Regions from separate parts of the Crossiella sp. CA198 genome, predicted to be linked through region 1. Evidence: riboswitches for the same ligand, from Rfam matches in the RefSeq annotation. Region 1 holds a riboswitch; the other holds the start of a gene.
What was found. Region 1 has a riboswitch for glycine ahead of gcvT (glycine cleavage system aminomethyltransferase GcvT). Riboswitches for the same ligand answer to the same signal wherever they lie in the genome.
Positions count from the first base shown of each region.

Region 2: linked by a shared signal. The riboswitch ahead of gcvP (aminomethyl-transferring glycine dehydrogenase) and the one ahead of gcvT (glycine cleavage system aminomethyltransferase GcvT) in region 1 are both predicted to bind glycine.

Region 1 is NZ_JBQJIM010000041.1:7,873-22,567, forward strand. Features, by position in the region: gene ACTOWY_RS41285 (peptidoglycan-binding protein) at 1-1,029, opposite strand, end outside; gene ACTOWY_RS41290 (hypothetical protein) at 1,026-1,553, opposite strand; gene ACTOWY_RS41295 (response regulator transcription factor) at 1,684-2,337, shown strand; gene ACTOWY_RS41300 (sensor histidine kinase) at 2,318-3,496, shown strand; glycine riboswitch at 3,550-3,649, shown strand; glycine riboswitch at 3,650-3,745, shown strand; gene gcvT (glycine cleavage system aminomethyltransferase GcvT) at 3,813-4,904, shown strand; gene gcvH (glycine cleavage system protein GcvH) at 4,948-5,319, shown strand; gene glyA (serine hydroxymethyltransferase) at 5,335-6,585, shown strand; gene ACTOWY_RS41320 (hypothetical protein) at 6,669-6,875, opposite strand; gene ACTOWY_RS41325 (FtsX-like permease family protein) at 7,012-9,255, opposite strand; gene ACTOWY_RS41330 (ABC transporter ATP-binding protein) at 9,252-9,947, opposite strand; gene ACTOWY_RS41335 (sensor histidine kinase) at 10,276-11,472, shown strand; gene ACTOWY_RS41340 (response regulator) at 11,469-12,128, shown strand; gene ACTOWY_RS41345 (TetR/AcrR family transcriptional regulator) at 12,118-13,092, opposite strand; gene ACTOWY_RS41350 (prolyl oligopeptidase family serine peptidase) at 13,177-14,695, shown strand, end outside.
Region 2 is NZ_JBQJIM010000029.1:24,982-39,676, forward strand. Features, by position in the region: gene ACTOWY_RS37195 (3-methyladenine DNA glycosylase) at 1-573, shown strand, start outside; gene ACTOWY_RS37200 (substrate-binding domain-containing protein) at 747-2,492, shown strand; gene ACTOWY_RS37205 (DUF397 domain-containing protein) at 2,574-2,816, shown strand; gene gcvP (aminomethyl-transferring glycine dehydrogenase) at 3,522-6,404, opposite strand; glycine riboswitch at 6,448-6,561, opposite strand; glycine riboswitch at 6,562-6,661, opposite strand; gene ACTOWY_RS37215 (hypothetical protein) at 6,744-7,004, opposite strand; gene ACTOWY_RS37220 (hypothetical protein) at 7,124-7,531, opposite strand; gene ACTOWY_RS37225 (MerR family transcriptional regulator) at 7,664-8,230, opposite strand; gene ACTOWY_RS37230 (bifunctional nuclease family protein) at 8,637-9,110, opposite strand; gene ftsR (transcriptional regulator FtsR) at 9,273-10,001, opposite strand; gene garA (glycogen accumulation regulator GarA) at 9,998-10,453, opposite strand; gene gcvH (glycine cleavage system protein GcvH) at 10,570-10,956, opposite strand; gene ACTOWY_RS37250 (DUF881 domain-containing protein) at 11,003-11,740, opposite strand; gene ACTOWY_RS37255 (small basic family protein) at 11,742-12,074, opposite strand; gene ACTOWY_RS37260 (DUF881 domain-containing protein) at 12,071-12,961, opposite strand; gene ACTOWY_RS37265 (CDP-alcohol phosphatidyltransferase family protein) at 12,954-13,580, opposite strand; gene ACTOWY_RS37270 (hypothetical protein) at 13,692-13,919, opposite strand; gene ACTOWY_RS37275 (DUF6319 family protein) at 14,234-14,695, opposite strand, start outside.

The DNA.
Region 1 (14,695 bases):
CTGGACCAGCTTGCCGCTGCCGTCGCCCTGGCTGACCTCGACCGCGTAACCGCCCTCGACCAGCGCGATCAGCGCGCCGACCGGCACGGTGAGCACGTTCTCCTTGCGGCGGCTGGTGAAGCCGACATCGACCGGGGCCGCGTCCAGATTGCCTGCGGCGGCCGGATCGTTCAGCGAGATCTCGACCTTGATGACCGCCTTGCCGCTGCCGCCACCGCCACCACCGCCGCCCTGCTCGTCGGCAGGCTTGTCCGCCACCGTGCCGACCGAGGTGATCTTGCCCGTGGTGGACTTGCCACCGGGCAGGCTGACCTCGACCTCGGCGCCCTCCTGGGCCAGGGTCTGCTTGTTCACCGGCACCTCGACGGTGACCGTGCGGGTGGTGCCGGTGCCGGAGAACAGCTTGCCCTGCGCGGGCGCGCCCACGATCGCCTCCACTGTGGACACCCGGAACTCACCGGGCTGGACCACCACGGCGCCGGGGTCGACCGCGCCGGTCTGTTCCAGGCCGAGCTTCTTCTGCCACTTCTTCACCGCGGCGGCGGTCTTGGCGTCGAACTTGTCGTCCACGGTGAACCCGGTGTAGCCCAGCGCCCGCAGGTTCTGCTCCAGCAGCCGGACGTCGGAACCCTTGTCCATCCCGGACTCCAGCTTGCGCCAGAACGGCTTGTCCCCGAACAGCAACGGCACCGGCTTGTCGTTGACCTTGTACACGGCCTCGCCGCGGCCCAGCTGATCACCGATCTTGGGCAGCCAGGTGATGATCCCGCCGCCACCACCGTTGGCGGTGATCTCGAACTTGCCGCCGTAGCCGAGCTTGCCGCCGAGGGTTTCCTGCTCCACCAGGGTGTTCCGCAGCACCTTCGCGGTCTTGCTCGCGGTCTGCTGATTTCCCTTGTCCGCCTGGGCGTCACCGCCGTGCCCCAGCACCAGCACCCCGGTCACGCCGACCGCGGTGACGGTGGCCGCGGTCAGCACCACGAACGGCCATCTGCGCCGGCGCTGGCGGGGAAGTTCCTGTTCGCTCATTTCGCCGGCGCCGATCCCGCCATGCCCATGCCGCAGGCCTTCATCGCTTTCTCGATCTTCTCCTTGTCGCCGTCCAGGGTGATCATGCCGCCCTGGCCTTCGCCGCTCTCCTTGATGTCGAGGCCGTTCTCGCGCAGGCACTTGTTCTGCTTGGCGCGCTTGTCCTTCTCCGCCGGGTCGTTCGGGTTGTAGTTGCTCTTCGGCGCGAACTTCTCGCAGGCCTTGTTGGCCTTCTCGAACTTCTCCATGTTGGTCTCGTCCATGCGCTGGGCCGCGATCCCGCCGGAGTTCGGGTCCGGGTCGGGCATGTCGATCCCGTTGTCCCGCATGCACTTGGCGAACTTGAGCATGGCCTCCTTCGGGTCCTTGGGCGCCTCGTCGCCTGCCTTCTGCTCGTTGCCCTTGCCGTTGCCGCCGTTGAGGCTGGCCGGTCCGTCACCCTTGTCCTCGCCGCCGCAGGCAGCCAGGCTGAACGCGGTCACCAGTGCGGCGACCCCTACCCCAAGCCGGGTCAGCGTCCTCATGCAGTCCTCCTCACCTCGTCGGACCCAGTGGCCCGGCGTTCGGTGCCAGGTCTACGCGGACGGGTGTTTCCGGAGGCTCTCCGCGCGCGGAAACATTCCGGAAACCCCGGGCCAGCGCATACTCGGTGGCATGCGGGTACTGGTGGCCGAGGACGAGGTCGTGCTCGCCGAGCTGGTGGCCTCCGGGCTGCGCGCGGAGGCGATGGCGGTGGACGTGGTGCACGACGGGCTGGACGCGCAGGAGCGGCTGGCCGTGCACGACTACGACGTGCTGGTGCTCGACCGCGACCTGCCCGGCAGGCACGGCGACGACGTGTGCGCCGAACTGGCCACCCAGGGCAGTCGCACCAAGGTGCTGATGCTCACCGCCGCCGGGTCGCTTGAGGACAAAGTGGACGGTCTGCAACTGGGCGCGGACGACTACCTGACCAAGCCCTTCGAGTACCCCGAGTTGCTGGCCAGGGTGCAGGCGCTGGGCAGGCGCAGTCAGCCCGCGCTGCCGCCGGTGCTGGTCCGCAACGGCGTCCGGCTGGATGTGGCCAACCGCCTGGTGAGCCGGGACGGGCGGCGGATCGAGTTGTCCCCCAAGGAATTCGCCGTGCTCGCCGTGCTGCTGCGGGCCCAGGGCGCGGTGGTCAGCTCGGAACGGCTGCTGGAACTGGCCTGGGACGAGCACGCCGACCCGTTCACCAACGCGGTGCGGGTGGCCATGTCCAAGCTGCGCGCCAAACTCGGCGAACCGCCGGTGATCGAGACGGTGCCCGGTGCCGGCTACCGGATCTGACCGCAGGCCGACCCGGCTGACCGTCCGGGTCAAGCTGACCGCGCTCTACGGTTCGCTGTTCCTGGGCAGCGGCGCGGTGCTGCTCACCGTGATCTACCTGCTGGTGCGCGACCAGCTGGCCGTCCGGCTGGGCACCGCGGTCGCCCGCACCATCCCGCTGGAGGGGGTGCCGTCCTCGGTCGCGATGCGCCAGCTCCGGCCGGACGGCACGCTGGCCTTCCTCCCCGCCGCCGAGGTGACCAGGGCGGTGGAGGTCACCACCATGGAAACCCTGCTGCTGGTCTCCATCCTGTCCCTGATCGGGGTGGCCGCGGTGTCGGTGGCCGCGGGCTGGTGGCTCTCCGGCCGGGTGCTGCGACCGCTGCACACCATCACCGCCACCGCGCAACGGCTCTCCTCCTCCAACCTGCACGAGCGGCTGGCGATCAAGGGGCCGCCGGATGAGCTGACCGAACTGGCCGAGACCTTCGACCGGATGCTGGACCGGCTCGAATCCTCCTTCGACAGCCAGCGCCGGTTCGTGGCCAACGCCTCGCACGAGCTGCGCACCCCCCTGGCGGTGCAGCGGGCCGCGGTGCAGATCGGGCTGGCCGGAAATCCCACCCCGGAGAAGGCGGCCGAGATCCGCGAGCAGCTGCTCACCGCGAACCGGCGGATCGAACGGCTCATCGACGGGCTGCTGGTGCTCGCCCGCAGCGACCGTGGCCTGGCGAAACGCGCCAAGGTCGACATGCACACGGTGGTCGCCGAGGCGGTCGGGCAGTACCGGGCCGAGGCCGGGCGGCGGGAGATCGAACTCCAGGTGCGGCTCACCGAGGCGACCGTCTCCGGCGACCGGGTGCTGCTCACCCAGCTGGTCACCAACCTGGTCTCCAACGCGATCCGGCACAACCTGCCCAGCGGCGGCACGGTGTGGGTGCGCACCGACGTCTTCGGCGGCCTCACCGTGTCCAACACCGGGCCGAAGGTGCCAGCCGGGCAGATCCCGCAACTGTTCGAGCCGTTCCGGCGGGGCGAGGGCCGCACCGACAAGGGCGAAGGCGCCGGACTGGGCCTGTCCATCGTGGACTCGATCACCCGCGCGCACGGCGGCACGGTCAAGGCCGAGCCCCGGCCGGACGGCGGGTTGCGGGTCAAGGTCGAACTGCCCAGGGGTTGACAGACCCCTCGGCCGTCCCGGAAGGTTCGCGGCACAACCGCATATCGGCCGTTTGAGCTCGGGCGGGAGAGATCCCGGCACGAAGCACGCGCGGGACGCCGAAGGAGCAACCACTCCCCGGAAACTCTCAGGCAACGTCACCGTTCGAGCGAGGCGACTCTGGAAAGCAGGTGGGTTCGCCCACCTCACCCACGGTGCAACCCGCGTCCGCGCGGCGAAGCTCTCAGGTCCCATGACAGAGCGGGGAGGCTCAGCAGCGGTGTCCGCATGCCGGTGGACACCTCGACCCCAGGAGCCTCCCGTGACCGCAGTCGGCGTGTCCCGCCGCAGTCCCCTGCACGCCCAGCACGTCGCGCTGGGCGCCCAGTTCACCGACTTCGCCGGGTGGTCGATGCCGCTGCGCTACGGCAGTGAGCTGGCCGAGCACAAGGTGGTGCGCGAGGCAGCCGGGCTCTTCGACCTCAGCCACATGGGCGAGATCGAGATCTCCGGTCCGGAGGCGGGCCGGGTGCTGGACTACGCGCTGGTCGGCGCGATCGGCGCACTGGCCGTGGGCCGGGCCCGGTACACCATGCTCTGCCACACCAACGGCGGCGTGCTGGACGACCTGGTGGTCTACCGGCAGGCCGAGCGCAAGTTCCTGGTGGTGGCCAACGCCTCCAACGCCGCGGTGGTGCGGGCGCTGCTGGGTGAGCGGGCACACGGGCTGAGCGCCGAGGTGCTCGACCGGTCCGCCGAGACCGCGCTGATCGCGGTGCAGGGGCCGGTCGCCGCCGAGATCATCACCGCGGTCACCGGCGAGGACCTCACCGGCCTGAAGTACTACGCAGGCCGCCCCGCGGTGATCGCCGGACACCCGATCTACCTGGCCCGCACCGGCTACACCGGCGAGGACGGGTTCGAGGTCTACGTGGCCGCCGAACTGGCCGAGGCGGTGTGGCGGCGGATCGCCGAGGCCGGGGAGCCGCTGGGGCTCAGGCCTGCCGGGCTGGCCTGCCGGGACACCCTCCGGCTGGAGGCGGGCATGGCGCTGTACGGCAACGAGCTGCACGTCGGGCTGACCCCCTTCGACGCCGGACTCGGCCGGGTGGTCCGCTTCGACAAGCTCGGCGACTTCGTCGGCCGGGCCGCGCTGGAAGCCCGTCAGCACACCACCCGCGCCCTGGTCGGACTGGCGGGCAAGAGCCGGCGCAGCCCGCGGGCCGGTCAGCCGGTCAAGCTGGCCGACGGCACCGTGGTGGGCGAGATCACCAGCGGCGCGCCCTCCCCCACCCTGGGTCACCCGATCGCGATGGCCTACCTCGATCACGCGCACACCGCGGCGGGCACCGAGGTGCTGGTGGACGTGCGCGGCAACGCCGAACCGGCGGAAGTAGTCGCGCTGCCGTTCTACAAGCGCTCGCGCTGACCCATCCCACCTGCACATACTTTCCCGAAAGGCTGTTTTTGCGATGCCGGTTCCGCGCGAACTGCACTACACCAAGGACCACGAGTGGATCACCGACGGTCCGATCGCCACGGTCGGGATCACCGCCTACGCCGCCGAGGCGCTGGGTGACGTGGTCTTCGTCCAGCTTCCCGAGGTGGGGGCGGTGGTGAGCGCCGGTGAGGCGTGCGGTGAGATCGAGTCGACGAAATCGGTCAGCGACCTGCTGGCCCCGGTCTCCGGCACGGTGACCGAGGTCAACCAGGCGGTGGCCGAGGATCCGGCGTTGCTGAACTCCGACCCGTTCGGAGCCGGGTGGCTGATCAGGATCAACCGCGCGGCCCCGGACGGGGAGCTGCTCACGCCGGATGAGTACGACGAGCTGACCGCAGGCTGAAAGGAAGACCCGATCATGTCCACTTTGGACACGCCGCTCGCGCAGATCGACCCGGAGATCGCCGAGGTGCTCGGCGCCGAACTCCGCCGCCAGCAGTCCACCCTGGAGATGATCGCCTCGGAGAACTTCGCCCCGGTGGGCGTGCTCGAGGCGCAGGGCTCGGTGCTGACCAACAAGTACGCCGAGGGCTACCCCGGCAGGCGCTACTACGGCGGCTGCGAGCACGTCGACGTCTCCGAGCGCCTGGCCATCCAGCGGGTCAAGGACCTCTTCGGCGCCGAGCACGCCAACGTGCAGCCGCACTCCGGCGCGCAGGCCAACGCCGCGGTCATGCACGCGCTGCTCACGCCAGGGGACAAGATCCTCGGCCTGGAGCTGGCGCACGGCGGGCACCTCACCCACGGCATGCGGATCAACTTCTCCGGCAAGCTCTACGACGTGGCCGCCTACCAGGTCCGCGAGGACACCGGCCTGATCGACATGGCCGAGGTGGAGCGGCTGGCCAAGGAGCACCAGCCCAAGATGATCGTGGCCGGCTGGTCGGCCTACCCGCGCCAGCTGGACTTCGCCGAGTTCCGCCGGATCGCCGATGCGGTGGGCGCCTACCTGATGGTGGACATGGCGCACTTCGCCGGGCTGGTCGCGGCCGGGCTGCACCCCAGCCCGGTGCCGCACGCGCACGTGGTCACCACCACCACGCACAAGACCCTGGGCGGACCGCGCGGCGGCACCATCCTGAGCACCCAGGAGTTCGCCAAGAAGATCGACTCCGCGGTGTTCCCCGGTCAGCAGGGCGGACCGCTGGAGCACGTGATCGCGGCCAAGGCGGTGGCGTTCAAGATCGCCGCGAGCGAGGAGTTCGCCGAGCGGCAGCGGCGCACCCTGTCCGGGGCCAAGATCCTGGCCGAGACGCTGGTCAAGGCAGGCGGCGGGGTGGACGTGCTCACCGGCGGCACCGACGTGCACCTGGTGCTGGCCGACCTGCGCAACCACGAACTGGACGGCAAGCAGGCCGAGGCCCGGCTGCACGAGGTGGGCATCACGGTCAACCGCAACGCGGTCCCGTTCGACCCGCGCCCGCCGATGGTCACCTCCGGCCTGCGCATCGGCACCCCCGCGCTGGCCACCCGCGGCTTCACCGACGCGGACTTCGCCGAGGTCTCCGACGTGATCGCCAAGGCGCTCACCCCGGACTTCGACGCGGCCGCCCTGCGCGCCCGGGTCACCGACCTGGCCGCCAAGCACCCCCTCTACCCCAACCTCTGACACCAATTTGGGCCAAGTCGTACGCCCGGTTTGCCCAACCAGGCGTACGACTTGGCCCAACTCGACAGGTTTGTGGTTGTAGGTCAGGCGGCGATGGGGCCCGCGTGGCGGGCCGGGCGGTGGGTTTTCTGGGCGGCGCGGGCGGCGCGGGTGGCCTTGATCCGCTCGGTGCGGGCCACCTTGACCGCCTTCGGCTCGCCCTGGCCGTCGACCACGGCCGGGAGGATCATCAGCGCCAGCACCAGCAGGCTCAGCACCGCGCCGGTCCAGGTCAGCACCATCTCCAGCATCGTGGTCTCCTTCGCTTCGCGCTCTCTGTGTCTGAAACCAGTTTGCGCTGGTAGACCCCGCTTGCGGATCGGCCGTTAAGCCATCCTGACCCCGACCGTTCGGCCAGTCGGCGGACTGGCCGAACGGCCGAGGCACTCACTCCTCCGCGTAAGCCTGCGGGGAGATCCTGCGCAACAGCGGCCCACATGCGGAGGCCGCGACCATGGCCACGCCGAAGCCGACCACCAGTGGCGTGACCAGCCAGTAGTTGACCGCCAGTGGCGCCTGGACCAGCGTCATCAGCGCCCCGCCGACCGCCAGTCCGGCCAGGCCCGCGCCCAGCGTGGCCACCAGTGCGGGCAGCGCCGCCTCGGTGCGCAACGCCCTGGCCAGCACCCGCACCGGGGTGCCCGCCGCGATCAGCGCGGCCAGCGTGCGCCTGCGGTCGACCACCGAGCCTGCCGCGGTGATCGCGGCGCTGATGCCACCGAGCAGCCCGGCGATGATCAGGCCGATCAGCGCGATCCGGCGCATGTCACCGACCTGCATGGTGTCCCGGCCCTGCTGGGCCTCCAGCGAGCCGATCCGGCCGCCGGGCACCTGCTCGATCAGCAGCGTGCGCACCAGCTCGGCGTTGGCCGGGCTGGTCATCACGGTCAGCGTGTAGCCGGTGAGCTGGGCGCCCTTGGGGATCAGCGCGGGGTCGATGATGATCGTGCCGCCCGCCTTGCCGTTGTCCCCGGCCATCTGGTGCACGACCGGCTTCGCCGGCAGCGGGGTGCTGCCCTCGTCCCGGCCCGCGTAGGTGGACAGCTGCAGCGGCCCGGACGGGTACTGCTGCCCCTTGCCGACCCGGACGCCGGGCGCGCCGCCGCACTGGCCGAGTTGCAGCCACATCAGCGCGGTGGCGTCCTCGCAGCCGAGCACGATCGCCCGGCCGACGTAGTTGCCGCTCTGGTTCTTGAGGTTGCCGTGCGCGGCCACCCCGACCGGGGTGTTCACCCCGCGCTTGGCCAGCTCCACCCGCAGCCGCTCGGCCGCGGTCCGCACCTCGGTCGAGCTGACCGTGGTGTAGAGCACGCCCTCCTTCCACGGCTGCCAGGTCCGGTCGTCCACCTTGCGTTCCAGCGAGGGCAGCACGGTCAGCGCCAGGCTGCCCGCGAACACCGCGAGCACCACGCCGGAGGCGGCCCGGTAGGCGGCCTTGGGGTCATCACGCAGCCGCCGCCCGGCGAGCAGGGTGGACGGGCGGCGCCAGACCCTGGTGAAGATCCGGCCGACCACCGAGGTCAGCCACGGTCCGACCACCGAGGCGGCCAGTGCGATCCCGGCCAGGCCGCCGATGAGCACCGAGGTGCCGCCGGTGGCGCTGGCCACGCTGATGCCGCCGATGAAAGCGCCTGCCGCGGCGATCAGGATGAGCAGCCGCCACGCGCTGGGCGGCTTGCGGCTGTGCTGCTGCGCCGCGCCCAGCGGCTGGGTGAGCACCCGGCGCAGGCCGAACACGGCCGCGCCGATCACCAGTAGCGGGGTGCCGATGCCGATGCCAAGGGAAAGCAGCCAGCTCGGTTCCAGGTCGGCGGCGAACCAGGTGCCGCCGTTCCACGGGAGTTGCGTGGTCAGTTCCCTGGCCACCGGTCCGAGGGCGAGGCCGAGCAGGGTGCCCAGCACCGTGGCGAGCGCGATCTCCACCACCGTGATCGCGACCACCTGCCCAGGGGTCGCGCCCGCCAGTCGCAACGCGGCCAGGCGTCGTTCCCTGCGGGCCGCGGTGAGCCGGGCGGAGGAGGCGATGAGCACCAGGCTCGGCACCACCAGCACGACCAGGCCGACCTGGGAGAGCAGCAACAGCATGAAGTCGGGCCGGGGTTCGCCGGTCGGGACGAGCCCGGCGGCCGGGTAGGCATCGCCCTCGGCCAGGGTCTGCGGGCCGTGCCCGACCACCGCGACGAGTTCGCCGGGGTAGATCAGGGCCTGATCGCCGAGTTCGCCGATCACCTTGCCCTGGAAGCGTTTGGCCAGCTGGTCGGCTGGCAGGTCGCGGGCCAGCGCGGCCAGCGCCGGGGACAGCAGCACCTCCCCCGGCTGCGGGACGCGCAGCAGGCCGGGCGCGGCCGGGGCGTTCGGGGTGAGCGCGGCCACGTCGATCCGGGTGATGTTCTTGTCCCGCACCCGGTCCTGGCTGTTCTTGACCAGGACCGCGGCCGAGGACTCGTCCGCGGCGGGCCGGGGCTGACGCCAGGCCTCGTGTTCGGCGCGGGCGTCCAAGGCGCCGGGCACCGCGGCCAGCCAGGACACCAGGGTGACGGCGATGGCCACGCCGAAGAGGGTGCACACGGCCGCGACCAGGCTGCGGCGATCCCCGCGGAGCACCCGCAGGGCGAGCTGGAAAGGATTCACGCGGCGACCCGCCGGGCGATCAGTCCGTCCCGGATCTCCACCACGCGCTCGGCACGGGCGGCCACCTGCGGATCGTGCGTCACGATGACCACCGCGGCCCCGGAGTCCTTGGCCGCGTCCAGCAGCGCGCCGATGGTCTCATCCGAGGTGCGCGAGTCCAGCGCCCCGGTCGGCTCATCGGCGAAGATCACCCGCGGCCGGTGCGCCAGCGCCCGCGCGATCGCCACCCGCTGCGCCTGCCCGCCGGACAGCTCCCCCGGTCGGCGGCCCTCCATCCCGGCCAGGCCGAGCCGGGTCAGCCACTGCCGCGCGGCGGTCAGCGCCTGGTCCTTGGCCATGCCCGCGAGCAGCATCGGCAGCGCCGCGTTCTCCTCCGCGGTCAGCTCCCCCACCAGCATCCCGGCCTGGAAGACGAACCCGAAGGCGGAACGGCGCAGTTTGCTGCGCTCGGTCTCGCCGAACTGGTCGATCCGCTTGCCGTCCAGCATCACCACGCCGTCATCGGTGGGCAGGATGCCGGCCAGCACGTGCAGCAGGGTTGATTTGCCCGATCCGGACGGTCCGATGATCGCGACCACCTCGCCGGGCGCGATCGAGATGTCCACCCCGGCGAGCGCGTGCACCTGGCCATAGCGCTTGATGAGGTGATGGCCGGTGAGCACCGGTTGCGCACCGAAACCCGGAACCGTCACTTAGTCCTCCTGTGTCTGATTGGCGTGCTCCGCACGCTGGATTTTTCGCTCTTGAGTCGCGCGAAAAATCGGTACCCCGCCGCTGGTGAAGAGCCCGCCGTGTCGCTGCGCGCCACGCCTGTTTCGCAACAAGTTGTGGTGGTTGCGTTGGTGATCGGGGAGGCGGGGCGCTTGTGTCTGACGGGATCAAAGACTGGTCGACGGTGGGGTCTGGTGACTTCGGCCAGCGGGCCAGGCGTGCCTGGGCTTCCTCGGCCGATCGGCCGAGGGGCGGGGTGGCCACCCGGCCGAGGTGCGCGCGCGGGGCGAACACGTACCGTGTTCCACTGTGGACACCACGTTGACCGGCTGGCGGCCGTTGTTGCGGCGGCAGTGGCCGATCGCCGGTGCGCTCGGGTTCATGTTGCTGGTCGAATTCAGCACCGCGGCCGGGGGCACGCGCTCGGACGTGCTGGGGCTGGCCTGGCTCGCGGACGCGATCATCGCGCTGATCGCCGTGGTGGCCCCGCGCCGTCCGGTGGAGTCGGCGCTGCTGGCCTCGATGACCATGATCGGGCTGACCGCTGGGCTGCGCTACACCCACGTGAACCACTGGGACGCGGTCGCCGGCATGGGGCCGGTGGAGACCGCGGCCGGGATGGCGCTGATCGCCACCGTGGTCCGCCAGGCCTCGCCGAACAAGGCCACCACCGCGGTGGCCGGGATCGTCTTCGCCGGCATCCTGGCCGGGGTGATCCGCCCTGGCGGCAACCTGTTCGACAACCTCGCCTCGGTCGCCATCCCCGGCATGCTGCTGCTGTTGTCCATCGGCACCGGGGTGTACTTCCGGGCCCGGGACGGCGACCGGCGCCGGGTGGTCACCGCCGCGGTCAGCTCCGCCCAGCAGGACGAGCGGCTGGCGCTGGCCCGGGAACTGCACGACGTGGTCGCGCACCACGTCACCGGGATCGTGGTGCAAGCCCAGGCCGCGCAGGTGGTGGCCGAGCAGGATCCGCTTGCCGCGCAACGGGTCCTGCCCTATATCGAACGGGCCGGGGTGGACGCGCTGACCGCGATGCGCTCGCTGGTGAGCAGCCTGCGGGACACCCACGCGGTCGGCGAGGTCGGCGCCAGTGACGCGGCCACCACCGATCCGGTGGCCGATATCCGCAAGGTGGTCGACGACGCCGCGGCCGCCGGGCTGCCGGTGTACCTGACCCTGGACCTGCCTCGGACGCTGTCGGTGGAGCTGGCCCGCTCGGTGCTGCGGGTGGTGCAGGAATCGCTGACCAACACCCAGAAGCACGCGGTCGGGCTGACCGCGGTGCGGGTCGCGGTGAGCACCGCGGACGAGATGGTGCACGTCCGGGTCACCGACGACGGCAAGGGGTCCTCCGCCGCGCCAGCCGGTGGTTCGGGGGGCTACGGTCTGGTCGGAATGCGGGAACGGGTTGAGCTGCTGGGCGGCCGGTTCAGCGCCGGGCCGAGGCTGTCCGGTGGCTGGGAGGTGCACGCCTGGCTGCCGGTGCGGGAGGCAACGCGGTGACGATTCGGGTCTTGATCGCCGACGACCAGGAGATGGTGCGCGTCGGGTTCCGGATGATCCTGGAGGTCCAGCCCGACATCGAGGTGGTCGCCGACGTGCCCGACGGCATCAGCGCGGTGCGCCGGGCCAGGGAACTGCGCCCGGACGTGTGCCTGATGGACATCCGGATGCCCGGCATCGACGGCCTTGAGGTCACCAAACAGCTCTGCGGCCCCGGCGTGACCGACCCGATCAAGGTCGTGGTGGTGACCACCTTCGACCTGGACGAGTACGTGCACACCGCGCTGGGCTACGGCGCGAGCGGGTTCCTGCTCAAGGACGCCGGGCCTGCGCTGCTGGTGGAGGCGGTGCGGGCGGCGGTGCGCGGGGACGCGCTGATCTCGCCGCAGATCACCGTGCGGATGCTGGAGCACTTCAACAAGTCCGGCGGGGGCAGGCCGAAGTCGGAGGATCCGGCCGAGCCGCTGACCGAGCGGGAGATGGACGTGGTGCGTGCGGCGGCCCGCGGGCTGACCAACACCGAGATCGGCGCGGAGCTGTTCCTGTCGCTGTCCACGGTGAAGACGCACCTGGCCTCGGTGCAGGCCAAGCTGGGCGCGCGGAACCGGGTGGAGATCGCCGCCTGGGCCTGGCGATCCGGGCTGCTCAACGGGTGATCGCGTAGCCCGCGCCCGCACCGTCCGCGCGGGCGGCGATCCGGCCGCGCTCGATGAGGATCGCGGTTTCCGGACCGGTCATGCCGAGGCGTTCGGCGATGGCCGGGACGCTGGCGTCGCACACCACCCGCAGCTGTCCGGGTTTACCGCCCGCGGCACGCAGGTTGTGCCCGAACCCGGCCAGGGTGAGTCCGGCGAGCAGGCGTAGTTCGGCCGACCATCGCGCACCGAGCACCAGCGTGACCGGTTCGTCCGTGCCGTGCGCGAGGTCCTCGACCGCGCCGAGCCGGTCCGGGCCGAGGAAGAGGATCAGCCCGTCGGCGTTCAGCTCGATCATGGTGGCGTGCACGGTGCAGACCGCGACCGACTCCGGCCAGGCGCTGCCGGGCCTGCGCACCTGGGGCAGTGCCACCGGCGGTGACCAGGGGTCGGCCACCGGCAGCCCGGCCAGCTGGGCGCAGGCGGCGACCACGGCGTCGGCGGCGACGAAGTCCGGGGCGAGGGTGGCGAGCTGGTTCGCCCCGTGCAACGCGGTCAGCGCGAGCCGCGCCCGCTGTGCCCCGCCGTCGCCGAGCTGGGCGCCCAGCATCACCGCCTGGATCTCCAGCAGCTGCGCGTAGACCCCTCGGGTGTCCTCCTCGGCGAGCACCTCGCCGACCAGTTCCGGGTTGGCGGTCCGGGCCAGCCAGGACCGGGCGAAAGCGGCCAGCGCGCCGCCGGTCGTCCCGTCCACCGGCTCCGCCGCGGGCCCCTCGGTCAGCGCAGCGCCCGCCAGCACGGCGAAGTACAGCGCCCGCTTGCCGGGGAAGTTGGAGTAGACCGCGCCCCTGGTTAGCCCGGCCCGGTCCGCGATGTCGTCGATCTTGGCTTCCCGGTAGCCGCGCTCGGCGAACTCGGCCCTGGCCGCGTCCAGGATCTTGCCGCGGTTCTGTTCCTGCAGCTCCGCCCTTGTCAGTCTCGCCACTTGACAAACCCTAGCCACTCACCGAAATACTCTCACCATCCAGATGATACGACCATCTGAAATATTCCGAAAGAGGGTGGGGGCATGACCACGGACGCCTACGCGTGGCTGAACGAGGACACGGCGGAGGTCCTGGCCTGGCAGGAGCAGCAGGTCAGCGCGGCGACCGCGGCCGCGCGGGACTTTCCAGGGTTCGCCGAGCTGGTCGAGGAGCTGCGGCCGTTGCTGGCCGGTCAGCTGGCCGGGGTGCTGGCGGACCGGCGGCTGGTGGCCGGACGGTGGTTCTGGCTGGGCCAGGACGACGCGGGGACCGGGCAGGCGATCCGGGTGGCCGAGCACCGGGACTCGCCGGGCCGGGTGCTGGTGGCCGCGGCCGCGCTGACGGCGGAGCGGGGTGACGGCCGGGCCACCTCACTGATCTACCCGGAGCCGTCGCCGGACGGGAAGTTGCTGGCGTTCAACGCGGCGGCCGGCGGGGATCCGTTCGGGCGGTTCCTGGTGGTGGCGGTCGAGACGGGCGAGCGGTTGCCGGTGGCGGCGCCCGCCATGCAGGGCAACCTGGTGCGGCCCGGGTGGCTGCCGGACAGCTCCGGGTTCTACCTGGCCGGGCGGTCGGCCGACGGGGCGCACGAGTTGCGGTTCTTCCCGGTGCGGGGCGGGGAGTCAACGGCCCTGGGACTGCCGGGGGTGCCGCCGACCTCGCTGTCGGTGGTGCCGCAGGTCTCGCCAGGGGGCAGCCGGGTGCTGGTGGTGACGGCGCCGCACGAGCACCTGGCGGCACTGGTCGGGGACACCGGGTCGGGGACGTTCCGGGCGTTCGCGCCGGACGGGTTCCGCGGGGAGCTGTACGGGGACTGGGTTGACGAGGACACCTATGTCGCGATCAGCACGGACACACCACGCGGGCGGGTGGTGCGGATTCCCGTTGCCACGTCTACGGATCCGGACACCTGGGAGGAGCTGATCCCGGCAGGCGACCTGGTGTTGCGGAGCCTGTACCGGCTGGGCGAGCATCTGGTGGTGACCGCGTTGAACGATGTCTCGCTGGATGTGCGGTCGTATTCGCTGGCCGGAGTGCCGGTGGCGCGGGCGGCGCTGCCCGCGGCCAGTGCGAGTTTCGCGCTGACGGTGTTGTCCCGGCTGCCCACCGGGTCGGCCGCGCTCACGTTCACCGCGAGCAGTTTCACCAGCAGCGACACCCTGTACGAGCTGGATCCGGCCACCGGGGCCCTGGACGTGCTGGCGCAGGGGGTGCGGCTGGACGGGATCACGGTGGAGCAGCACTTCGCGACCTCGGCCGATGGCACCCGGGTGCCGTACTTCGTGCTGGCGCGGGAAGATCTGGATCGGAGCAGGCCTCAGCCGACGCTGGTGAATGCCTACGGGGGCTTCAACATTCCGAAGCTGCCCACCTTCCTGGGCGCGATGACACCGTTCGTGCGCTCGGGCGGGGTGTACGTGCACGCGAACCTGCGCGGTGGCAGCGAGTACGGGCGGGAGTGGTACGAGTCCGCCCGGCGGGAGCACAAGCAGCGCACCTTCGACGACCTGCGGGCGGTGGCCGAGGACCTGGTCCGGCGGGGCGTCGCGACGCCGGAAACCC
Region 2 (14,695 bases), on a different contig from region 1:
GAGTGGGCGATGGTCTACCGGACCGATCCGGAGCAGGTCCGGCACGTGGGCTGGCCGCTGCGGCTGGGCCACGCGGGCACCGACGAACTGGTCGAGAACAGCCAGATCCGCTGTTCGCACTTCGACGCCTTCCGGTTCTTCACCGAGCCGGCCCGGCCGCGCAACACCCTGCAGCCGACCAGGGAGACCCAGGTCGCGCTGGAGCAGCCGGGGTGCCTGCACGCGACCATGGACCTGTTCCGGTGGGCCTACAAACTCGCCCCGTACCCGCCTTCGGCACTGATCGCGGACTGTTTCGAGTTGGCCCTGGATGTGCGCGAACTGGACATGCGGGCCAGCCCGTACGATCTCGCCGCACTGGGTTATCCGCCGGTGCGGATCGAAACCACGGAAGGCCGCGCCGAGTACGTCAAAATGCAAAGTGCATTTTCCCAGCGGGCCGAGCCACTCCGCGCCGCGCTGGTCGACCTGTGCCGTACGCTGCTCCGATGGCCGGGAGCGGCGAGGTCGGCGGCCGACCATGACGATCACGAGACGTTTCCGCAAACCTCGGCTTCCGTCCACTCTCCGTAACATATCTTGACGCTCTTGTGTCACCTGTTAGCGTGACACGTCAACGGCTGATGGCTGTTGATTACCAACGGTTTGATGGTGATCCCGGTGGGAAATGCCGGATGGTCACGCGGGGCTGAAGGGGACGTCGGATGGCTCGACACCGCGCGGCTGGGGAAGGCACCCGGCGCGGGATGGCTCGATGGCCCTTTGTCATCGTTGGTGTCGTCGCGCTGTTCGTGCTCGGCTATCTGAGCTGGACCTGGCTGGGCGGCATCCTGGACCGCCGGGCCGCCGCGCAGGCCGGTGAGTGCAGGCAGGGCGAGCTGGTGCTGCGGATGGCGGTCACGCCGAGCGTGGCCGATCCGCTGCAGAGCGCCGCGATCGCCTGGAACGGACAGCGCCCGGTGATCGACGACTACTGCCTGCGGGTGGAGATCCAGGCGCTGGACTCGCCCACCGTGCTCACCGCGCTCACCCAGGGCTGGGACACCGGCACACTCGGCCAGCCGCCCTCGGCCTGGCTGCCGGAGTCCTCACTGTGGGTCAACCAGCTGCGCGCGCAGAACAAGTCGCTGCTGGGCGCACCGGCCGAGTCGATCGGCAACTCCCCGGTGGTGCTCGCGGTGCCCGAACCCGCGGCGCAGCCGCTGCGCTCCGGGCAGGGGTTCCGCTGGAGCGAGGTCCCCGGACTGCTGGCCGCCCCGGACGGCTGGAAGCGCTTCGGCATGAGCGACTGGGGCCGGTTCACCATGGGTGTGCCGGACCTGGTGCGCAACCCGGCCAGCGCGCTGGCCGTGCAGTGCGCGCTGGCCTGGGCCGGGAAGAAGGAACGCGGCCCGGTGACCATGGACATGCTGACCCAGCCCGCGGTGCGCGCCGCGCTGAACCAGGTGGCCAAGGCCAAGGTCGCGGGCGTGCCGCCGACCACCCAGGACGCCCTGGTCGAGCTGAGCAAGACCCCCGACCTGGCCACCTCGCCCTACGACGGTGTGCCGGTGCTGGAGATCGACCTGTTCCGCCGGAACCTGGGCGTGGACGGCAAGCCGAAACCGGACAAGCCGCTCTACGGCATCCCGGCGACGGGCCCGGCGCCCTCGGCGGACTTCCCGCTGCTGCCGCTGTCCGGGGACTGGATCAAGGACGCCCAGGTGCGCGCGGCGCAGAAGTTCGGCGACTTCCTGCGCGAGCCCGCGCAGGAGAAGGTCCTCGCCCAGCAGGCCGGGGTGCGCGTGCGCAGCACCAACGAACGCCCGCTGACCTCACCGGGGATCACCTGGATCGCCAACGACGACCTGCTGGCGCCCGCGGATGAGAACACCTCGCAACAGCTGGCCGCCTCCTGGGCCAGTTCGGCCGACAACGGCCAGACGGTGACCATGCTGGTGGACGTGTCCGGGTCGATGCACGCCGACGGCGGCCAGGACAAATCCCGGATGGACTGGCTCAAGGCCGCGTTGCGTGGCCAGGTGGACCGGTCGGTGTCGGGTTCTATGGGTATGTGGGAGTTCTCCCGGTCCCTGGATGGCAAGAAGCCGTACCGCCAACTGGTGCCGACCAAGGGTATTGAGCAGCAGCGCAACGCCCTGCGGGGTGCGATCGAGGGCCTCAAGCCGGTGAGCGCCACCCAGCTGTACTCAAGCCTGGCTGTGGTGTACCGCTCGGCTGTGGAGAATTACGAGCAAGGACGGACGAACCGGATCGTGGTGCTCACCGACGGCCCCAACGACGGCGGTCTGAACCTGCAACAGTTGCAGGCCGAGCTGGACAAGGTGCGTAACCCGAACAAGAAGGTCTCGATCAGCTTCATCACGATCGGCCCCGACCCGGAACGCGCCCCACTCACCAAGATCGCCCAGTCCACGGGCGGCTCGGTGTCCGTCGCCGCGGACGGCGCGGCGATCGACCCCGCGCTGGCGCAGTTGCTCTCCGCAGGCTGACCTCGTTCCTCCGCCGAGGACCTGTCGACGTGACGGTGTCCGGGACGCACATGCCGCACCCGGGCACGAATGGAGTGGGTAATGGCAGCAGACCGCCCCGCGCCGCGATGGCGCAAGAGCAGCTACAGCAGCGGCAACGGGGAGAACTGCGTGGAGGTGGCGGTCTTGCCGGATGCGGTGGTGGTGCGCGACTCGAAGAATCCGGACGGGGCGGGGTTGTCGTTCTCGCCGGGGGCGTTCGCGGCTTTTGTGCACGGGCTGGATGAGTTGGGTGGTCATGGCGGAGAAGGGCGGAGCGGGGAAGGGCGCGGCGGGGAGGACTGAGCGAGGCGGAGTCCTTTGTGGACGGTGGAGGGTGGGGGTGAAAACCCCACGACGAGGGCTCTCGCGTGTTCTCCGTACGGCCTGGAGCATGCAGACCACACCTCACCGAGCGGCCCCTGCAACCTGCCGCCGCCTGCCCGCCCAACGCGACGGGGGCCGCTCGGTGAGGTGTGGTTGGCTGGCGGAAGGCCGTACGGAGAACACGCGAGCCCTCGGAGCCACGCTGGAACCAGCCCCGGCAACCCAAACCCCGCCCCGCAACCTGCTCGCCCGGCTCTTGATCTGCCTCCCCCCTCCGGTGGTCTGCCCGGCCGGCGAGGCCATCCTTTTTTGATCTTCGGGTTGACAGTCAAGAGCGAAGATCAAGTGCGTCCTCGCCGGACGGGCAGAAATCAAAGGATGGGGGGAAAATCAAGAGCAGAGAGCAGTGCTCGTACGGTTCCCCATCCCCGTCAGCCCTCCGATACCAAACCACATCCCGGGCAAGCGGCCCGTTGCGGTTGGGCGGGCACGCGGAAGCAGGTTGCAGGCCGCTTGCCCGGGATGCGGTGTGTCCTCTCCAGGCTGACGGGGATGGGGAACCGCTCGGGTGGAGTTTGAAAAGCCACCCCGGCCGCCCGGCTTCGGGCTTCGCCCGCCCGCCGCCGCAGAACCCAATGCGAAGCGCCCCGGACCGTTGGCCCGGGGCGCTTGTCGTTCTTGCTGTCAGCTCTCGAAGGCGCTGATGGGCGGGCAGGAACAGACCAGGTTCCGGTCGCCCTTCGCCCCGTCGATCCGGCGCACCGGCGGCCAGATCTTCGGGCGGTCCGACTTCATCGGGAAGGCCGCTTCGGCCCGGGTGTACGGGTGGTCCCAGTCGCCGGTCAGGGATTCCGCGGTGTGCGGGGCGTTGCGGAGCGGGTTGTTGTCCACCGGCCACTCGCCCGCGCCGACCTTGTCGATCTCCTTGCGGATGGCGATCATGGCCTCGCAGAAGCGGTCCAGCTCGGCCAGGTCCTCGCTTTCGGTGGGTTCGACCATGAGGGTGCCCGCCACCGGGAAGGACATGGTGGGGGCGTGCAGGCCGTAGTCGGCCAGGCGCTTGGCCACGTCGTCGACGGTGACGCCGGTGGCCTTGGTGATGGGGCGCAGGTCGAGGATGCACTCGTGGGCGACGAAGCCGCCCTCGCCGGTGTAGAGGACCGGGAAGTGCTCGTCGAGTTTGCGGGCCACGTAGTTGGCCGCGGCGACGGCGGTCAGGGTGGCGCGGCGCAGGCCGTCGGGGCCCATCATCCGGACGTAGGCCCAGGAGATGGGCAGGATGGAGGCGCTGCCCCAGGGTGCGGCGCTGATCGGGCCGACGCCGGTGGCGGGGCCCGCGGTGGGCTGCAGCGGGTGGTTGGGCAGGAACGGCGCCAGGTGTTCGCGGACGCCGATCGGGCCGACGCCGGGGCCGCCGCCGCCGTGCGGGATGCAGAAGGTCTTGTGCAGGTTCAGGTGGCTGACGTCGCTGCCGAACTTGCCGGGGCGGGCCAGGCCGACCAGGGCGTTGAGGTTGGCGCCGTCGACGTAGACCTGGCCACCGGCCTCGTGCACCAGGGCACAGACCTCGGCGACCGTTTCCTCGTACACGCCGTGCGTGGACGGGTAGGTGATCATGATGGCGGACAGGTCGTCGCGGTGGGCCTGGACGGTCTCGCGCAGGTGGCCGAGGTCGATGTTGCCCTTGTCGTCGCAGCGGACCACGATCACCCGCATGCCGGCCATCACCGCGCTGGCGGCGTTGGTGCCGTGCGCGGAGGAGGGGATCAGGCAGATGTCGCGGGCTTCCTGGCCGCGGCTGCGGTGGTAGGCGCGGATGGCGAGCAGGCCGGCGAACTCGCCCTGGCTGCCCGCGTTGGGCTGCACGCTGACCGCGTCGTAGCCGGTGACCTCGGCCAGCCAGGCCTCCAGGTCGTGCACCAGGGAGAGCAGGCCCGCGGCGTCGGCGGCGGGGGCGAAGGGGTGCAGCCCGGCGAACTCCGGCCAGGTGATGGATTCCATCTCCGTGGTGGCGTTGAGCTTCATGGTGCAGGAGCCGAGCGGGATCATGCTGCGGTCCAGAGCCACGTCCTTGTCGGAGAGGGCGCGCAGGTAACGCAGCAGCGCGGTCTCCGAGCGGTGGGCGTGGAAGACCGGGTGGGTCAGGTAGTCCGAAGTGCGGTTCAGCCCGCCACCGAGGGCGTCGGGGGTCTCGGCATCCAGCGCGTCCACGTCGCCGGTGACGCCGAAGGCCTGCCACACCAGCGCGAGGTGCTCGCGGGTGGTGGTCTCGTCGCAGGCGATGCCGACGTGGTCGTTGTCGGCCAGACGCAGGTTGACGCCCAGGGCGCGGGCCTTGGCGACGATCTCGGCGGCCTTGCCGGGCACGTGCGCGAGCACGGTGTCGAAGAAGCGCTCGTGCCGCAGCTCGACGCCGCCCGCGCGCAGGCCTGCGCCGAGCACGGTGGCCAGCCGGTGCACCCGGGTGGCGATGCCGCGCAGGCCCTCGGGGCCGTGGTAGACCGCGTACATCGCGGCGATCACCGCGAGCAGCACCTGGGCGGTGCAGATGTTGCTGGTGGCCTTCTCCCGGCGGATGTGCTGTTCGCGGGTCTGCAGCGCGAGCCGGTAGGCGGGGTTGCCGTCGGCGTCCACGCTGACCCCGACCAGGCGGCCGGGCAGCTGGCGCTCGAGTCCGGCGCGCACCGCCATGTAACCGGCGTGCGGGCCGCCGAAGCCCATCGGCACGCCGAAGCGCTGGGTGGTGCCGACCACGACGTCCGCGCCGAACTCGCCGGGCGGGACCAGCAGGGTCAGCGCGAGCAGGTCCGCGGCGACGGCGACCTGGGCGCCGCGTTCGTGCGCCTGCTCGACCAGGGCCCGGTAGTCGCGGACCTCGCCGCCCGCGCCCGGGTAGGCCAGCAGCACGCCGAAGAACTCGCCCTCGGGCAGGCCCTGGGCGAGGTCGGCGAGCACGATCTCGATGCCGAGTGGTTCGGCGCGAGTCTGGATGACCGCGATGGTCTGCGGCAGCGAGTCGGCGTCGACGACGAACCGCGCCGACTTGGACTTGCCGGCGCGGCGCACCAGCGTCATCGCCTCGGCGGCCGCGGTGCCCTCGTCGAGCATGGAGGCGTTGGCGGTGTCCAGGCCGGTCAGGTCGGCGACCATGGTCTGGAAGTTGAGCAGGGCTTCCAGCCGGCCCTGGGAGATCTCCGGCTGGTACGGGGTGTACGCGGTGTACCAGGCCGGGCTTTCCAGGATGTTGCGCTTGATCACCGGCGGGGTCACGGTGCCGTAGTAGCCGAGCCCGATCATGGGGGCCCTGACCGTGTTGCGGTCGGCCAGCGCGCGCAGTTCGGCCAGCGCCTCGGACTCGGTGGCCGGGGCGGGCAGGGCCAGGCTCAGCTCACCCTCGCGGATCACCTGGGGCACCGCCCGCTGGGCGAGTTCCTCCAGCGAGCCGACCCCGATGACGTCGAGCATCCGGGCCAGTTCGGCGGGCCGCGGACCGACGTGCCGGTCGGCGAAGGGCGTGCCGTGCTCCAGCGCGGCCAACGGGATGCGATCGGGGTTCGGCTGGGTCATGCTCTCGCCTCCGGCGCCTAGGGGTGGGCATGCGGAACTGCCCTCCCCCTCTGTCCGTACCCGGTGTCCGGGCGCCTGAGAGCTTCACCCGGTCACGGCGGACCGGACTTGCACCGTCGGCGGGTCCGCGCAGGACGAGGACCGCTTTCCAGAGGTGTCTGCCCACACGGTCCGCTTGGCCTGAGAGGTTCCGGGGAGGAGTTGCTCCTTCGGCGCCGGACCGATGGCTCCGGTCCGGGCTCTCCCGCGTGGGGATCACGACTACGCGCGAAATCCTACCCCGCCGGAGTTCACCGGAAGTTTCCGACGTGCCCAAGAACACCAGGTCACCAACGGTGGTCAGGGACAGACACAGCTGGTGGTCGTGCTGGTACGCCGAGTGGTCGTGGTGGTGCTGCGCCGAGTGCTGCTGGTGGTGGGCCGGGTGGTGCTGGTGCGGCTGATGGTGGTGCTGGTCAGCGGCAGCTGGCTGACCACCCTGGTCGGGCTCGGCGAGGAGCCGCCGGGCGCAAGCACCGCCTGGGTCAGGAACACCCCGACCACCGCCGCCACCACCGCGCCGACAGCCCCGATGACCGCGGCGCTACGTTCGAAGGCCATCGCCCTCCCCCAATCCGGAGACCATCCGCACCAGCGAGGATGCGTCCGGTCCCGGTCGGTGGGACTAGGTCGTTCGGGTCACCGGCGGTAACGATCGCGGATACCTGGAGCGCCCCTGGTCAGCCGCTGCCGTGCACGTCCCAGACCGGGGTGCGCACCTGTGGGCCGCAGTCCGGCCAGTCACCGCGGCAGATCCGGTAGAAGCCGGGCGGGAAGTACTGCCAGGACTTGCTCACCTGACTCTTGTCCAGGCCGCACTGGGGTTCGGTGAACGGCGTCCACAACCCGCGCATCGAGCCTTCCAGGCGGTAGCACTCCCCCGGCGCGCCCGCGGTGACGAACAACCCGCGCACCGTGTCGGTGCACCCGGGATCGCACACCCTGGTGACCTGGGCGGCGAAACCCGCCTGCTCATGCCGCAGGGTCAGCGGCCTGGTGACGCCCTCGGCACCGGCCACCGCGGGCACGGCCAGGCCGGGCGCCGCGGCCAGGACCGCGAGCAGCAGCAACACAACACGTCGGATCATGCCTGATGAACCCCCTGATCGCGGCCACCCTCCGGCGGCCCGCGGTCAGTGTTGGACACCGCGTGCCCTGGCAGAAGAGCGGCGGCGGTTTCCTGCCCCGGCGGTCGACCCGTTCGGAGCAGGACCAGTGGTTCAGCCGGTCTGCCGGTCCCGGCGCTTGCGGGACAGCTCGTCGTCCTCGCCGGGCAGCAGCTCCACCCCGTCGGCGCGTTCGGCCGGGAACTCGTGGATGGTGCCGCTGATCTCGCGCATCGCCCCGCTGACCGCGATCCCGAACACGCCCTGCCCGCCCTGCAGCAGATCCACCACCTCCTCCGGGGAGGTGCACTCGTACACCGTGGTGCCGTCGCTGAACAGCGTGATCCGGGCCAGGTCGCGCACGCCGCGGCGGCGCAGGTGATCCACCGCGACCCGGATGTTCTGCAGCGAGACCCCGGTGTCGAGCAGACGTTTGACCACCTTCAGGACCAGGATGTCCTTGAAGGAGTAGAGGCGCTGGCTCCCGGAGCCGTGGGCACTCCTTATGGTCGGCGCGACCAGTCCGGTGCGGGCCCAGTAGTCGAGCTGCCGGTAGGTGATCCCGGCGATCTGACAGGCGGCGGGTCCCCGGTAGCCGACCAGTTCGTCCGGCAACGACAGGTCCGGGAACAAGGCACCCTGCTCGGGCGCGCCTCGATCGCTGGGCGCTTCCTCGACCACGCGTGCCTCCCCTCGGCCGACCTTCTGGTCGGCAACGGCGACCGCACGCCCGTGCGCACACTGGCGTGCCGGTCCTGAGCAGGCGGCCGGGAAGTGGATCCACCCCGGCGCGATTGACTCGCCACCGACGGTAAGACGGCCCATCCCCCGGGTCAACGCGACGCGCGGGGAAGGCTCCCGCGTCGCGCTCAGACCCCGGGTCCGGTTCACTCTTCTGAACCGATTCCCGCGCTGTCACCTGGTCGGACGGTGACGAGCGGCCACGCATCCCAGCACAACCGCCACAAGATCACAGCTTGACCACACGATCGTGTTATGGACGAAGGTTGTTGATCACCCAACGGCGAGGGCCCGGCGACTCCGCTCACGCGGTGTCGCCGGGCCCTGGCAAAAGTCAGCGTTGTCTCTAGGTGTCCGCCCCGCGGAAGTCCTCCGGTGACACGGAGTCCAGGAACTCGCGGAACTTCTCCACCTCGTCCTCCTGCTCGTCCGGGATGACCAGGCCCGCCTCGGCGAGCACGGACTCCTCGGCGTGGATGGGCACCCCGACCCGCAGCGCGAGCGCCACCGAGTCGCTCGGCCGGGCCGAGACCCGCACATCCCCGTCGAAGACCAGCTCCGCGAAGAAGGTGCCCTCCTGCAGATCGGTGATCCGGACCTGTTCGAGCTGCCGCCCCAGTGCCCCGATCACGTCCTTGAGCAGGTCGTGGGTCAGCGGCCGGGACGGCCGTACCCCCTGCTGCTCCAGCGCGATCGCGGTCGCCTCCACCGAGCCGATCCAGATCGGCAGATAGCGGTCACCTTCGGTTTCACGCAGCAGCAGGATCGGCTGGTTCGCGGGTAGCTCCACCCGCACACCGACGACGCGCATCTCGCTCATCGGAACTCGCCTCCTCCAGTGCGTTGGACCGCAACATCCCCACCATGACGAGGATCGCGTACCGACTCCTCCGACGCTACCCGCCGCAGGACACGGTTGCCCGCTCCAGTACATGTCATCGCGGGCACGAATATCACGTTTCGGCCGCGACCTGCGCGGGAGTCATCCGCCGGTCACGCCCCGCAGTCCGATCTTGACCAGCAACGTGTGCAGCGTCACGGACAGCGCGGCCAGCTCCCTGACCACCTCATCCGCCCTGGCCCTGGCGTCCCGGTCGCGTTGCCGGGCCAGTGGCGCCGCGATTTGCTCCACCAGCCCGACTTCCCGGTCGGCGGAGGAACGAAACGCGCGCAGGTGGCGGGGTTCGATGCCGAACTCGGTCATCGCGCGCACGGTGCGGACCAGCGCGGCGGTGTCGGAATCGTAGAACCCGGCGGCGCCCGCCCGCACCAGCCCGTAGCGCTCCAGCTCGATCAGGGTGGCCGCGTCGATGCCGGTGGTCTCCAGCAGTTCCTCGCGGGTCAGCCGGATCTCGCCGCCGCGCTCGAAGGCGGTGGCGGTGGGCAGGCCGTCCACCGCGACCAGCGTCCGCGGCGGGCGCGGGGCGGGACCGGCGGGCAGTTCGCCGTCGTCGATCGCCTCCAGCTGCTCCTTGATCACCTTCAGCGGCAGGTAGTGATCCCGCTGGGCGGCGAGCACGAAACGGAGACGTTCGACGTCGATCGGGGAGAACTGGCGGTACCCCGAGGGGGTACGCGCCGGGCGGACCAAGCCTTCCGATTCCAGGAACCGGATCTTGGAGATGGTCACCTCGGGGAACTCGGCCCGGAGCTGCGCGAGCACCGTGCCGATGCTGAGGCCACCACGCTGGGGCCGCCCGGCCGCCGTCACTGAGCCGGTGCGCCGGGGCCGGTCAGGAAGACCAGTCGGAACTTGCCGATCTGGACCTCGTCCCCGTTGGCCAGCACCGCGGTGTCCACCGGAGCCCGGTTGACGTAGGTGCCGTTGAGGCTGCCGACGTCGACCACGACGAACTCCCCGCCCTCACGGCGGAACTCGGCGTGCCGCCGGGAAACCGTGACGTCGTCGAGGAAGATGTCGCTGTCGGGGTGCCTGCCGGAGCTGGTGGTGTCCCGGTCGAGCAGGAAGCGCGAACCCGCGTTCGGGCCACGCTTGACCACCAGCAGGGCCGAACCCGACGGCAGCGCGTCGACCCCGGAGATCGCGGGCTCGGGAGCCGCGGTCTCGGTGCCTTCGACCTCGGAGAGGAAGTCGGCGCGGAAGATCGAAGTGGACTCTGCGGGACGCTCCGGCGGAACGCCGGGCCCGTCGTGCGTGCTCACCTGAGTGCTCCTCGTGCCGGATGGATCATGCGAAGTGTCCTGCCAACGTACCGTGTTGGTCTCGTCGTTCCCTGAGCGGCTCCTGCGCTTGCCGAAGAGCCGGCGAAAGATCGAGATCACGCTTCGCTGATCTTCTCGGCATAGGCGGCGGCGTCGAGCAGCTGCTCCAGCGCCGCGGCGTCGTCCAGCCGCAGCTCGAAAAGCCAGCCCTCGCCGTAGGGATCGGAGTTGATGGTCTCCGGCGCGGTGACCACGACCTCGTTGACCGCGGTGACCTCGCCTGCCAGCGGCGCGTAGATGTCCGAGACGCTCTTGGTCGACTCGACCTCGCCGACGGAATCGCCGGGCTTGACCGTCTCGCCGACCGTGGGCGGCTGCACGAACACCACGTCACCCAGCGCGCTCTGCGCGTAGTCGGTGATGCCGATGCGCACCACGCCGTCGCCGGTGACCTGCACCCACTCGTGCTCGTCCGTGTACTTCAACTGCTCGGGCACATTCACCGAGTGTTCTCCTCCCGTGCCGGTGCGACGCGCCGACCAACTTGTGTCAACCGGCTGGTCGAGCGTATTTCTGCTTGCGTTCCGCTCGCAACGCGGTGATCTCCACGCGGTCCTGTTGCTGGATGCGTGTCGAGCCGCCCTTGCGTTCCACTGTGTCCACCACCCCACCGGGGATGTTCAGTGCCGCGGCAAGAGTAGGGGGATCGCCGATGGCCGTGATCACGTAGGGCAGGGTCAGGGTGGTCCCGTCGATCCGGATCAGCCCGTCCGCGCCGGTCAGCGCGGTGTCCACGCCCACCCGCACCGGTCCGGCCTGCACTGCCTCGGCGCCGGCGTTGCGCAGTTCCTGGATGACGTCCAGGAGCACCTCGGGCCCGAGTTTGCCGGTGCCGTCGTTGATCTCGATCCGCAGTCCGGGTCCGGCCACCGGCACCGTGCCGGTGAGCACGGCCAGCGCGGTGACCCTGCGGCGGGCCTCCTCCAGGGCCGCGGCCGAGGCGGTGCCGCCCTCCTGCAGCCTGCGCAGGGTGGCCTCGGATTCGGCGATCTCCTTGCGCAGCGAGGCTTCCTTGGCCTGCAGGCCGTCCAGCAGCACGATCAGGTCCTGCGGCCGGGCCTCGGCCAGGCCCTCGCCGGTCTGGGTGCGCCGGACCTGGGCGACCAGGGCCACGCCCAGCACCAGGCAGAGCAGCACCATGGTGGATCCGGTGACCCAGCGGTTGTCCCTGATCCGGACCAGGCGGTGTTTGGCGCCGGTGCGCCGCGTCGATTCCGGTTCGGTCATCTCAGGCCTTGAACAGGTGTCGCCGGATGGCCGCGGCGTTGCCGAAGATCCGGATGCCGAAGACCACCACCACCGCGGTGGACAGTTGCGCGCCCACGCCCAGTTCGTCGCCCAGCCACACGATCAGCGCGGCGATGACCACGTTGGAGACGAAGGAGACCACGAAGACCTTGGCGTCGAACTTGCCGTCCAGCCGGGCCCGGATGCCGCCGAAAAGCGCGTCCAGCGCGGCGACCACCGCGATCGGCAGGTAGGGCTGAGCCCATTCGGGCACCGTGGGGTCCAGCCACAGGCCGAGCAGGACGCCCACGGCCAGGGCGAACAGGGCGATCACCGTTTTCCTCCAGTGGTGCTGGTGGGCGGGGTGGTCGAACGCGGCGGCGGCTGGGTGGTCGGGGAGACCGGCGGGCGGGTGACGGTGGCGGCCATTCTGCCTTCGGTGATCCCGGCGGCGGCCAGGCGCAGCTCGTCGCGGGTCTCCACGGTGAACACGGTGCCGTAGTCGGCGGCGAAGCCGAGGAAGCGGCGGCTGGCCTCGGTGAGCGCGAGCGCGTCGCGCATCTCGGCGGGCGAGCCGATCGCCTCCAGCACGTAGGGCTGGGTGATGGGCCGGTTGTCCACCAGCATCGCGCCGCCTGCCTGCCGGATGGTGGCCCGTGGCTGCAACCGGACGCCGCCCACCGCGACCGCCTCGGCCCCGCTCGACCACAGCGCGTTGACCAGCACCTGCAGGTCCCGGTCCAGGATGTTCTGGTGGTTCTGCCCGCCGCGGGCCTCGATCGGGTCCCGGACGGTGATCAGCAGTCCCGGTCCGCGCACCGCGACCGCGCCCGCGGCCTGGTTGAGCGCGGTGAGCCGGTCCAGCTCGGCCCGGCCCGCCTCGTCGCCGTCGAGGGCGCGGCCGCGGGCCTGGTCCAGGGACCGGGCCAGTTCGGCGGCGCGGCGGCTCAGTTCCTCGGTGTTGGCGCGGGCGGCCTGCACGTCATCGGCCAGGCTGCGCCGGGCCTGGTCGGCGTCCGGGGCGCGCTGACCGGCGTCGGAGGCGGCCACGCCCATCAGCAGTCCGGCCAGCAGCGCGCCGCCGACCAGCCAGGCCTTGTGACTGCGACGTTTCGGCGGTTCGCCGCCGCGGCGCTGGTGCGCCTCGTCGTAGCCCGCGTCCAGGTGGTCGCCGAGCAGCTGGCCCAGGATGCCCAGCTCAGCGGGTTTCGGGTCAGCCACCGGCGGCCTGCGCGAGCCGGGGCGGGGCGCCCGCACGCAGCGCGCCGCCGAGCTGGATCAGGTAGAGCACGGCGGCCCAGACGTACATGGCGCTGCCCCAGATGGTGAAGGCGTAGGCCAGCGGCCGGAACCACTCGGCGCCGGTGTAGGTGCCGTCGGTGAGCAGCAGCAGCGGGAAGGCGTACATCAGGCAGAAGGTGGCGGCCTTGCCGACGTAGTGCACCTCGAACGGGCCGTAGCCCAGGCGGCGCAGCACCAGCACCGCGATGCCGAGCACGATCTCCCGGCCGACCAGCACCGCGACCACCCACCAGGGCACGATGTCGCGGATCAGGAAGGCGATCAGGGTGGCCAGGATGTAGAGCCGGTCGGCCGCCGGGTCGAGCAGGGCGCCCAGGCGGCTGGACTGGTTGAGCCAGCGGGCCAGTTTGCCGTCCAGCCAGTCACTGAGACCGGCGACGACCAGCACGATCAACGCGGCGATGTCCGCTTTCGGGCCCAGCAACAGCCACAGGAACAGCGGGACTCCGGCGAGCCGGAGGAAGCTCAGGATGTTCGGAACGGTCCACACCCGGTCCGGCAGCTCGGCCTGTGCCGGTTCCTGCCTGGTGCTGCTCACTCGTTCCCCTCCAGCCACCCGTCTGATCCGCGCTGCTCAGGGTGCCACACCGGTTCGGGGTCGATGTGGGGTGGCCCGAGGGGATCAGACGGGTGGCGAGGGCGCCGCGACTCAGTCGCGGCGGGTGCTCCACCCCTGACGCTGCAGATCCGCATTCGTCAGCAACTGCGCGCGGCCCCGGTCATCGACTCCGGCCCAGCGGGAGCGGCCGAAGCCCTGCTCCAGGACGAACGCGTGTCCACCGCTCCACACCACGCTGCACGGCGCGGTGGGCAGGCTGGACAGGCGGGTCGTACTCGCCGGGTCGTCGATGGTCGCGAAGACCGTCTGTGCGCTCATGGTGGGCGGCACCTCCATCAGGTAGTTCGGCTCACCGCGGTTGAGCGTTAGCGGCGATGAACCAATGATGTGGTGCGGTCGAGGGGTTTAGGTCCGATTCGGACTGGGTAGCGGTGACCGGCGCCACGGCGTCGGTGAAGGGCAAACCAGACTTCGTCCCGGCTAAAGCCTTGATGTCCTATCGACCGGAAGTTTCCTGACCGAAACACGAAGTAACAGGTCAGCGCGGTGCGCGGCCTTGAGCGCCGTCTGGTCTAACGTCGACGGAGCCGCACGCTGGGCGCACGGCTCCGTCGACGAACGGTTGAGCGGCCTCAGCCGGCCAGCTCCTCCAGGGCCTGCTGGGCGGCGGCCAGCTCGGCCTGCAGCTGCTCGACGCGCTGGCGGTGCCGTTCCCTGGCGGCGTCGATGACGGACTGGACGGCCTCGGCCGCCTCCTCCGGCAGCTCGGCGGCCAGGTTCGCCACGTTGGCCGCGGCCACCGGTGCGGGCTTGACCTTCTTCTTGCCGCTGACGACCTCGACGGTCCACTCGCCGTCGGCGGTGGCGGTGAGGGTGACCGTCAGCTCGGCTGCCCCGGCGGAGGGGGCCTTCTTGGCCGCGGGCTTGGCCGGCTTCGGCTTGTCCGCGGGCTTCTCGGCGGGGACGGGCGGGGCGGACTCGGCCGCGGGGGCGGCCGGAGCCGACGACTCGGCCGCGGGCGACTGCGCGGGGGACGCGGGCGCCTCGTTGGGGGACTCGGCCTCTGCCGTGGTCACGGGAACCTCCTCGGTTGG